Regions from separate parts of the Lysinibacillus capsici genome, predicted to be linked through region 3. Evidence: riboswitches for the same ligand, from Rfam matches in the RefSeq annotation. Region 3 holds a riboswitch; each other region holds the start of a gene.
What was found. Region 3 has a riboswitch for thiamine pyrophosphate ahead of thiT (energy-coupled thiamine transporter ThiT). Riboswitches for the same ligand answer to the same signal wherever they lie in the genome.

Region 1 (3,286 bases), 1.6 Mb from region 3:
TAAATATAGAACCAGTACGATAATCTTAACTATTAGCCAAGCAATAATTCTTTATGATAGACTGTACTAAATTTGATTACAAAAAGGGGGTTCATTCGATGACCCAGCAGAAGTCCAATAAGGCGGCTTTGTATATTTTAATGTTTAATATGTTTATCGCAATGGGGAGTATTGGCATTATTATTCCTGTCATGCCAGAGTATTTAAAAATATTTGGTGCAGCAGGACAAGTTCTAGGTATGCTAATCGCAACGTTCGCCTTAGCTCAATTCGTATTTTCTCCTATTGCTGGGAATCTTTCAGATCAGTACGGTCGAAAAAATTTAATCATTTTCGGTCTTATCGTAACAGGTCTTGCACAAATCGGATTTGGCCTTGCTACAGATGTATGGATGCTCTTTTTAGCACGATTTTTAGGTGGTCTAGGTTCTGCATTTGTTGCTCCTCCTATTATGGCTTTTGTCGCTGACGTCACAACCTATGAAGAACGCGGGAAAGGTATGGGGATGTTGGGTGCCGCTATGTCTCTTGGCTTTATGATTGGACCTGGTATTGGTGGCTTTTTAGCAAAGGTAAGCTTACATTTCCCATTTTTCACAGCTGGAGCTGCAGCCATTGTAGCATCTATTTTATCTTACTTTTTATTACCTTCTACCAAACCAAACACTGCGCAACAGAAACAAAAGCAAGACAATCTGGCGAAGCAAATGGCTCGTTCCATACATATGCCTTATTTTGTTATGCTCATAATTATGCTGGTGTTCTCGTTTGGAATTGCAAATTTCCAAACGACATTGTCATTATTTGTGACAGAAAAGTTTAATTACACACCTGTAGATATAGCGATTATATTAGTTGTTGGTGGTGCTTTTGGAGTAGTAGTACAAATGTTTATTATTACACCACTGTTCAATCGTTATGGTGAAATGAAAGTAGTACTAGTTAATTTGTTTATTGCATCCGTTGCTATTTTCTTAATATTATTTGTTTCTGGCTTTGCCCTTATATTAGTTGTAGCAACAATTTTCTCTACAGCAACGACATTAATTCGTCCAGCTGTTAATACACTTATCTCAAAACTTGCAGAAAAAGAGCAGGGATTCGCTGCGGGCTTGAATAATGCCTATATGAGCCTTGGGAATATGATTGGACCCGCTTTGGCAGGTTTATTATTTGACTGGAATATGAATAGCCCCTATATTTTTGGTTCTATCATATTATTAGCTTGTTTCTTCCTTGCACTCATCTGGACAGTGAAAAAAGCACCTCATTTAATGCAACCCGATACAAAATAGTCTGAAAAATCATTGACTATTTTTAGCAGTATGTTACATTATTGTTGATTCACTAAATTGAATAATCTTAACCACTAGGGGAGTCTTTAAAAGGCTGAGACGTATATGGTAATATACGGACCCTTTGAACCTGATCTAGTTCACACTAGCGGAGGGAAGTGGCGCTACTTGCTGTTGTCACTATATACACGCAAGGCCGCTTCCTATTGTTTAAAGGGGGTGGCCTTTTTATTTTTCCTCACCAACTTTACTAAAAGGAGTGAACTTTATGTCAATTCGTAAATTAACAGTCATGGCTTTATTAGTAGCCATTGCTGTTGCAGGCTCTACTTTCGTATCCATCCCAACAGGCATCGCACGTGCTTACCCCGTTCAGCATGCGATTAATGTGATAGGAGCTATTATACTTGGACCCGTACCAACAGTTATAGTTGCCTTTGTCACTGCTATCATTCGTATTCTTACTGGAACAGGCTCTCTACTAGCCATCCCGGGTAGTATCATCGGCGCGTTCTGTGCTGCCTTTGCCTATAAATATAGTAATAAAATGTGGTTAGCTAGTATCGGAGAAGTTATCGGAACTGGCATTTTGGCTTCACTTATTGCCGTCCCTTACGCAAAATTATTCATGGGAACATCTGTAGCAGCATTCTTCTTCCTACCAGCCTTTTTAACATCTAGTACAATCGGCGCCATTTTAGGTGTAATGGTTGCGAGTAGCTTGCGTAAAACAGAGTTAGTAAAGAGGTTTAATTCTTCTCTTTATTGAGAGGGATTGAATTATGAGCATTCATTGAGCTGGGGTAGTCCAATTTGGAGCGCTTTTCTTCTCTTTATGAGCAAAGAGCCTACTTTTTAGATAATTCTTACCCTCTTTACAAAGGGGATAGCTCTCTATTTCAAGGAATATAAAAAGCAGTGCAAAACTATTCGAGTTTGCACTGCTTCCTCTATTTTAAGATCGTTTTTTCATGCCTTTTAACAACTGTGCTACATTCGTGTCTTCTGGTATAGTTTTTTCCTCAACCAGCGGCTCTTTTTTCTTCGCATTCGTTAGGAAATTCCAACCAAAACGTCTTATGGTAATATCAATAAAGAAAAGAAGCATACTCGCTAAGAGTAGCCATGTGGCAATATTTTGCCGATCTGCTCCTTTTGTCGTAAAGTCACGGAAGACATCTTGTGGTTCCTTTAAAACAGTGCCTCCTGTTCGTTGCGTTAACTCTTCTATCAGTTGGTTATTTACAGGGAGTAGCTCGTATTCAGCACTATAAGGAACACTTAGCCCTGCCTGATAAATGGCCTGCTTTTCATCTGCTACACGGAAGAAAATTAATCCAGGTTCAGCTTGTACTACAGCTCGAACTTGGGATGCGGAAATGGTTTCAAGTTGTGTTTCTAGCTCCTCCCCTGCTTCATTTACTGCAACAATATCTAAAAATGCAGCTTCATTTGTAGGGTCTGTAATCATAAAGGAACCATCTGCTTCCAATCTTACATCATAGGCTACATCATTGTAGCTTGGTAGCATTTGAGAAATAAGTGTTTGCCAAAATACTCCCCAATTTTGCCATCTTGCCCAATCTCCTGTCCATTTACCCGTTGAATCAGATGTAAAGGCAAATGTTTTACCAAGACCATATTGCCACTGCGCTAACACAGGATCTTCCTTTTCGCTTTCTGCTACGACAGTAGCCCCCTGTTTTGCCGTTGTCCCAATGTATGCATTCATTTGTGGGACACCATTAGCAAACAGTGTGTTCCATCCTGCTGCATTATAAATTGCAGGGTAAAATGGATTGTCCTCAATATAGGTACGGGAAATCATAGCAGTTTCACGAGATAAAATAGAAGGAATGGTTTGCTCATCTATGACATCATAGAAACGTCCACTGCCCATGTCACTAAGTGCTTCTAATAAGTTCGCATCGGCATCTTGTCCAATCGCTACTGTCGATAAGGTTATACCATCTTCTTTTCCTTCAGTAATT
Region 2 (3,286 bases), 980 kb from region 3:
AGCTTCTAATATTGCCAATATTAATCAGATTATTGCTTCGATCCAAAGCATTACCGAGCAGACTAATCTGCTAGCTTTAAATGCAAGTATTGAGGCTGCACGTGCTGGTGAGCATGGTAAAGGATTTGCTGTAGTTGCAGAGGAAGTTAGAAAGCTAGCAGAACAATCTAAAAATGAAACAGAAATTATTAAGAGTACAGTAGAAAGCATTCTTGAAAATTCTCAGCAGACAGTTGCTGTGATTGCATCTAATGCAGATTTAATGCAATCTCAAAATGAGTCAGTACAAAGCACGCAACTAGCATTTAAAGATAGCAGTGACTTGTCAGGTTCAATTGCAAATTCTATTAGTGAATTAATGAATAAACTATCTAGCATGTTAGAGCATAAAAATCAGGCAATCATGGCGATCCAAAGTATTTCGGCTATTTCAGAGCAAACAGCAGCCTCTGCGGAACAAGTAAGTGCTTCTGCAATGGATCAACAAGCAGAATTACAAAAAGTAGCAGAGTCTATTCAAAATATGAACGATATTTCAAACGAGCTACAAGAAGTTGTAAATCGATTTAAGCTTGTTTAAAAGCAAAGGCTGCCTTCAATATAGAGGCAGTCTTCTTTTATTGTGAAAGTCAGCGAAATTGACCTAGAAGGAATTCAACACTACTATTCACACTGAGAGGGGGACATTGATATGATGTATCTCGGAATGATTTTCTTTCAAATTGTTGTACCTATTTTAGTGTTACTTGTAATAGGCGCTATCCTACAAAAGAAATTTCGCTTTAATTTAAAAGCATTGTCTCAGCTTATTACATATTGCTTTATGCCGGCAGCTGTTTTTGTAAATTTATATGAAACACATGTGGAGTTATCGGTACTGGGAGAGGTCGGATTATTTATTGTACTCTTTATTGGTAGTCAAATGTTACTCAGTCATTTTATGGCAAAAGGGCTAGGTTTAGCTAGAACAGAGGCAGCTGTCTTTAAAAATAGTGTGGTGCTTATTAACTCGGGCAATTACGGTATTCCGGTGGCTCAAATGATATTTGCCACGCAACCTATTGGAGTAGCCATTCAGGTCATGCTCGTAATCTTTCAAAATATGACTACGTACACATATGGTTTATACAATTTAATTTCTTCTACAAAGTCAGGTATGACAATCATCAAGGATTTCTTTAGAATGCCTATTATTCATGCGCTGATTATTGGTGTCGCTATGAATTATTTTGATATCGGTATTCCACAGTTTATCAAAATTCCAGTAGAACATGTAGCAGATGGATTTATTGCTGTGGCCTTAATTACTTTAGGTGCGCAATTATCACAACTAGAGATGAAATCAATGTTTAATAAAACTGTCTTTATCAGCTGTTTTACGCGATTAATTATTGGACCATCTGTTGCATTAGCCATTATTTATATATTGGGATTAGATGGAGTCGTCGCACAATCACTGTTTATAGCTAGTGCCTTTCCAACATCCCGTAATAGTTCTATTCTAGCATTGGAATATGATGTAGAATCAGCAACAGCCGCGCAAGCTGTTTTATTTTCAACCATTGTAAGCTGTATAACGGTAACCATTGTGATCTATTTTGCGGAAGTATTATTTACCTAGTAAGATAAAAAATAACTTCCATCTCTTAGTATTATCTGCTACACTAGCATCAAACTAAATAGTATTAACTAGGGGAGTCTGATGAGTCAGGCTGAGAGGGGAACGCTACAAAGTTTCTTGACCCTTTGGACCTGATCTGGCTCATACCAGCGTGGGAAAGTTAAGAAGCTATTGCAGAGTATGCAATCAATAGACCTTTACATTCGTGGCCGGATCCAAATAATTATTTTGGATTCGGCCTTTATTTTTTGGATTGTTGGGGTGAGCTAGAATCGGTCCTTAGATTAAAATAAATTTAAGGGAGAGAAGTAGCTCATGTCAGCAATTAGTGAAAAGAATATTACCATTATGTCTAGCTTTGAAGGAAGTAAAAAAGTATATGTGGAAGGATCACGCCCAGATATTCTAGTACCTATGCGAGAAATTGCATTAAGTCCGACAACAGGCAGTTTTGGAAATGAAGAAAATGCTCCTATTCGAGTATATGATACGAGTGGGCCCTATACAGATCCAGCCTACCAAGTAGATATTACGAAAGGTTTACCTGCCTTACGAAATGCATGGATTCAAGAGCGAGGGGATGTAGAAGCATATGAGGGACGCTCCATTAAACCGGAGGATAATGGCTTTCGTCATGTTGATGACCCGCGTATTCAAGAAAATGTCTTCCCTGAGTTGGCGAGAAAGCCTTTGCGTGCTAAAAAAGGTAAAAATGTGACACAGCTTCACTATGCACGAAAGGGGATTATAACGCCTGAAATGGAGTTTGTAGCGATTCGTGAAAATATGAATCCTGAATTTGTACGTTCAGAAATTGCAGCTGGACGAGCTATAATGCCTTCTAATATTAATCACCCTGAGGCAGAGCCAATGATTATTGGGCGTAATTTTCATGTAAAGATCAATGCGAATATCGGGAATTCTGCTGTATCTTCTTCCATTGCAGAAGAAGTTGAGAAAATGACCTGGGCAACTCGATGGGGCGCAGATAATATTATGGATCTATCGACTGGTAAACATATTCATACAACTAGAGAATGGATTATTCGAAATGCTGCAGTGCCAGTGGGAACAGTGCCAATTTATCAGGCTTTAGAAAAGGTAAATGGTGTAGCAGAGGATTTAACGTGGGAGGTTTATCGTGATACTCTCATTGAACAAGCTGAGCAGGGTGTGGATTACTTCACCATTCATGCAGGTGTCCTTTTACGCTATGTACCACTAACAGCAAATCGTGTGACAGGTATTGTATCTCGAGGGGGCTCTATCATGGCACAGTGGTGTTTATATCATCATCAAGAGAATTTCCTGTATACACACTTTGAGGAAATCTGTGAAATTATGAAAGCTTATGATGTTGCTTTTTCCTTAGGTGATGGTTTACGCCCCGGCTCAATTGCAGATGCCAATGATGAGGCACAATTTGCAGAGCTTGAAACACTAGGCGAGCTAACACAAATTGCTTGGCAGCATGACGTTCAGGTGATGGTTGAAGGACCAGGTCATGTACCAATGCATCTGATTAAAGAAAACATGGACAAGCAATTAGAGGTTTGTAAGGAAGCGCCCTTCTATACATTAGGACCACTCACAACAGATATTGCTCCAGGTTATGACCACATTACATCAGCCATTGGGGCAGCCATGATTGGATGGTTTGGTACA
Region 3 (3,286 bases):
AAACTCGAAAAAGCTATCCTTTGAGCGTTATATACAAATTAACTACTTAGATCAAATTACAGAAGCTGCCAATATACGTCTGTATCATTTATCAAACGGTCAATTTGAGCTTAGACGTTCAGATAGATTAGAAAAGCATGCGAAGCAAAGTGGCCTTGGTCTTGATGTTTATGATGCTTTTACAGATCAATTACGAGATGTCAAAACTTTATCAGGTGGCGAAAAATTTAATGCTTCGTTGAGCCTTGCATTGGGGATGGCAGATGTGATTCAAAGCTACCAAGGTAATATTCATATTGAAACGATGTTTATTGATGAGGGCTTTGGCTCGCTCGATGAGGAATCACTAAATAAAGCAATCGATACATTAATTGATTTGCAGGATTCTGGTCGTATGATTGGCGTTATTTCGCATGTGCCTGAATTGAAATCCGCGATGCCAGCAGTTTTACATGTGGAAAAAACATTAAATGGCCATAGTCAAACCCATTTTGAAGTGAAATAAAACGAAGGCGTATTTCCTCTAAAAGGAATACGCCTTCGTTTTATTTTTTTCGGGTTGTGGTTGTAGGCGTTGTGCCCTTTTTTGCAGCCATTACTTTTTTTACGATAGGAATAACAATAGGTGCTAACTTAACGGCAGTTTTTACAACGTTTGATACTTTCATCCCAAAACAGCTCCTTTTACAATTACTACTACCTGTTTCTCTTAAAAATAAAACATTAACGGATAACACGAACAGCCTGAATTATATTCCAAATCACAATACCGAGTGAGACGAGGGCATAGATGGCGAATGAAGCAAACCAAATAATCATCACCGTCTTGTTATTGGAGGTTGGATCTAAACTAAATGTAGAAAAAACAAAGACAATAAAGAATAGAATGCCAAAAACAAAAGGTATTAAATGAGAGACAAGTGCACGAATCGAATGGCTTTTTACATCACTGTCTTTTGTCACGAAATATACAATTAATGGAACGATAAAAGGGGCGAAGAAAATACTAAGATAACTAAAGGCAGCTAAAATTTTTTGATTCTCCATAGTTGTACCTCCTTTTTAAATATTTACGCATGAAAAACAGCAAAGTTTCAAAAAAATGATGTATGGAAGGTTGTAATCCTTCAATCCTTTGCGTACAATGAGATTGTTCAAATAAATTCAGATGTAACGACCACAAGGGGAGCTGATGATGTCAGCTGAGACTGGGCACGTAATGCCTTGACTCTTCGAACCTGTAAGTTAATGCTTGCGTAGGGATGTGGATAGAAACCGACACTTGTACGATGTGAGGCTCTGTCCTGACATCGTTTTTTCGTCCTTAAAGGAAAAAAGGTGTCAGAAAGAGACATATCAGCGCTTTTCTATTCCTGCTCTTGTATCCTACATCGGAACAAAGGAGAGAATATGTATGGACAAAAAAAGACTATTAATGCTAGTGGAGATTGCGATTTTTGCAGCGATTGGTCTCGTACTGGATCAGGTTTCCTTTAAAGTATGGGCACAAGGCGGCTCAGTTAGTCTTGTTATGGTACCAATTATGTTAATAGCATTTCGCTGGGGCTTAGTAGCTGGGCTAACAACTGGATTACTCGTAGGTGTAATGCAAACCATGTTTGGTGCTACGATTGTGCATTGGCTACAAGGATTCCTGGATTATGGCGTTGCTTTTACTGTTGTAGGATTAGCGGCGGTTGTACGTGGACCAGTGTTAGACGCTGCTAAACATATGAACAAAACAAAAATGGCACTTTATATAATCATAGGTACCGTTTTCGCAGGCTTCTTACGATACACAGCACATACAATTGCTGGTGCGGTATTTTTTGCCGAATATGCGGGTGACCAAAATGCATGGATCTATTCCATCATCTACAATGGTACATATATGCTACCAGCAACCATTTTAACGGCGATCGTTGGTGTTCTTTTATTCACAGCCGCTCCACAATTAATGCAAAGAAAAGCTTAATGCTAGTCCCTTCACGTGAGTGGAGGGACTTTTTTATCGTGAATAGCTCTTTTAGCACTTTGCAAAGTAGGAAAGCATACAATATTTAAAGCGTTTATCGTTATACCCATAAAAAGTTATGTTATATTAAAGAATAGATAATAGATGAAAGGGACGTTATACATGATTGTAAAAACGCAAGAAGAGATTGAAGCTTTTAAAAAAATAGGACGCATTTGTGCTGAAATTCGTGAAGCGATGAAAGCTGCAACAAAGCCAGGAGTTACAACACTTGAGCTTGATGAAATTGCTGGTCGCATGTTTGCAGAGGCTGGCGCTATTTCAGGACCAAAGGGAGAATATGATTTTCCAGGGTATACATGTATTAGTGTCAATGAAGAAGTAGCACATGGTATTCCAGGAAAGCGTGTTATTCAAGAAGGAGATATCGTAAATATTGATGTTTCTGGCTCTTTAAATGGCTATTTTGCTGACACAGGTATTTCATTTGTTGTGGGTGATGGCTATGAGGACAAAGAAAAGCTTTGCCGTGTTGCTAAAAGTGCCTTTGATCGAGCAATGACAAAAGTAAAGGCTGGATCTAAATTAAATCAAATTGGTAAAGCTGTTGAACGCGAGGCAAATGCTAATGGGTTAACTGTTATTATGAATTTAACAGGTCATGGCTTAGGTCAATCTTTACATGATGAACCAAACCATATTTTAAATTATTACGATGCATGGGATTCTACTATTATGAAAGAAGGTATGGTCCTTGCGGTTGAGCCATTTATCTCAGCAAATGCAGAGCATATCGTAGAAGCAGGTGATGGTTGGACATTCGTGACGCCTGATAAATCACTTGTAGCTCAAATCGAACATTCAGTCATTGTAACAAAAGATAAACCAATTATCTTAACGTCATTAGACGAAGAATAGGATGCAATGAAAAAATCCTGCTAACCAAATTATTTTTGGTAGGCAGGATTTTTTTTAATAAATAAAATGCCAACAAAGAGAACACCGCATAAAAATAAAGCGGCTGTAGTGACAAGTAGCTCATCAAAACCATTATGTATGGCGATTCCAATATAAGCCCAAATAAAAACACTTGGATACATAACATCAAAGTGATGGAAACGGATATGTAGCGCAATGGCTCCTCCTAAAGTAAGTAAAATCACTGCCCAAAGAGGCGTACTAAGACCAAAGCCGTTCCAACCATAAGCCGTTAACGTAAAGCTTGTATTTGTGATAAAAATAAATGTCATCCATGCTAAATAAATAGAGAAAGGAATACGACCAAACAAGGATTTGTTCTGAAGAGGGTAC

Region 1: another riboswitch for thiamine pyrophosphate. It lies ahead of thiW (energy coupling factor transporter S component ThiW); the one in region 3 lies ahead of thiT (energy-coupled thiamine transporter ThiT).
Region 2: another riboswitch for thiamine pyrophosphate. It lies ahead of thiC (phosphomethylpyrimidine synthase ThiC); the one in region 3 lies ahead of thiT (energy-coupled thiamine transporter ThiT).

Annotation. Positions count from the first base shown of each region.
Region 1 is NZ_CP084108.1:939,984-943,269, reverse strand. It holds gene LCP48_RS04400 (MFS transporter) at 99-1,295, shown strand; TPP riboswitch at 1,362-1,469, shown strand; gene thiW (energy coupling factor transporter S component ThiW) at 1,564-2,064, shown strand; gene LCP48_RS04390 (VWA domain-containing protein) at 2,251-3,286, opposite strand, start outside.
Region 2 is NZ_CP084108.1:316,707-319,992, forward strand. It holds gene LCP48_RS01550 (methyl-accepting chemotaxis protein) at 1-580, shown strand, start outside; gene LCP48_RS01555 (AEC family transporter) at 692-1,621, shown strand; TPP riboswitch at 1,682-1,796, shown strand; gene thiC (phosphomethylpyrimidine synthase ThiC) at 1,937-3,286, shown strand, end outside.
Region 3 is NZ_CP084108.1:4,030,334-4,033,619, reverse strand. It holds gene LCP48_RS20035 (AAA family ATPase) at 1-505, shown strand, start outside; gene LCP48_RS23390 (hypothetical protein) at 546-668, opposite strand; gene LCP48_RS20030 (magnetosome magnetite crystal formation protein family) at 724-1,047, opposite strand; TPP riboswitch at 1,173-1,280, shown strand; gene thiT (energy-coupled thiamine transporter ThiT) at 1,415-1,975, shown strand; gene map (type I methionyl aminopeptidase) at 2,138-2,893, shown strand; gene LCP48_RS20015 (hypothetical protein) at 2,923-3,286, opposite strand, start outside.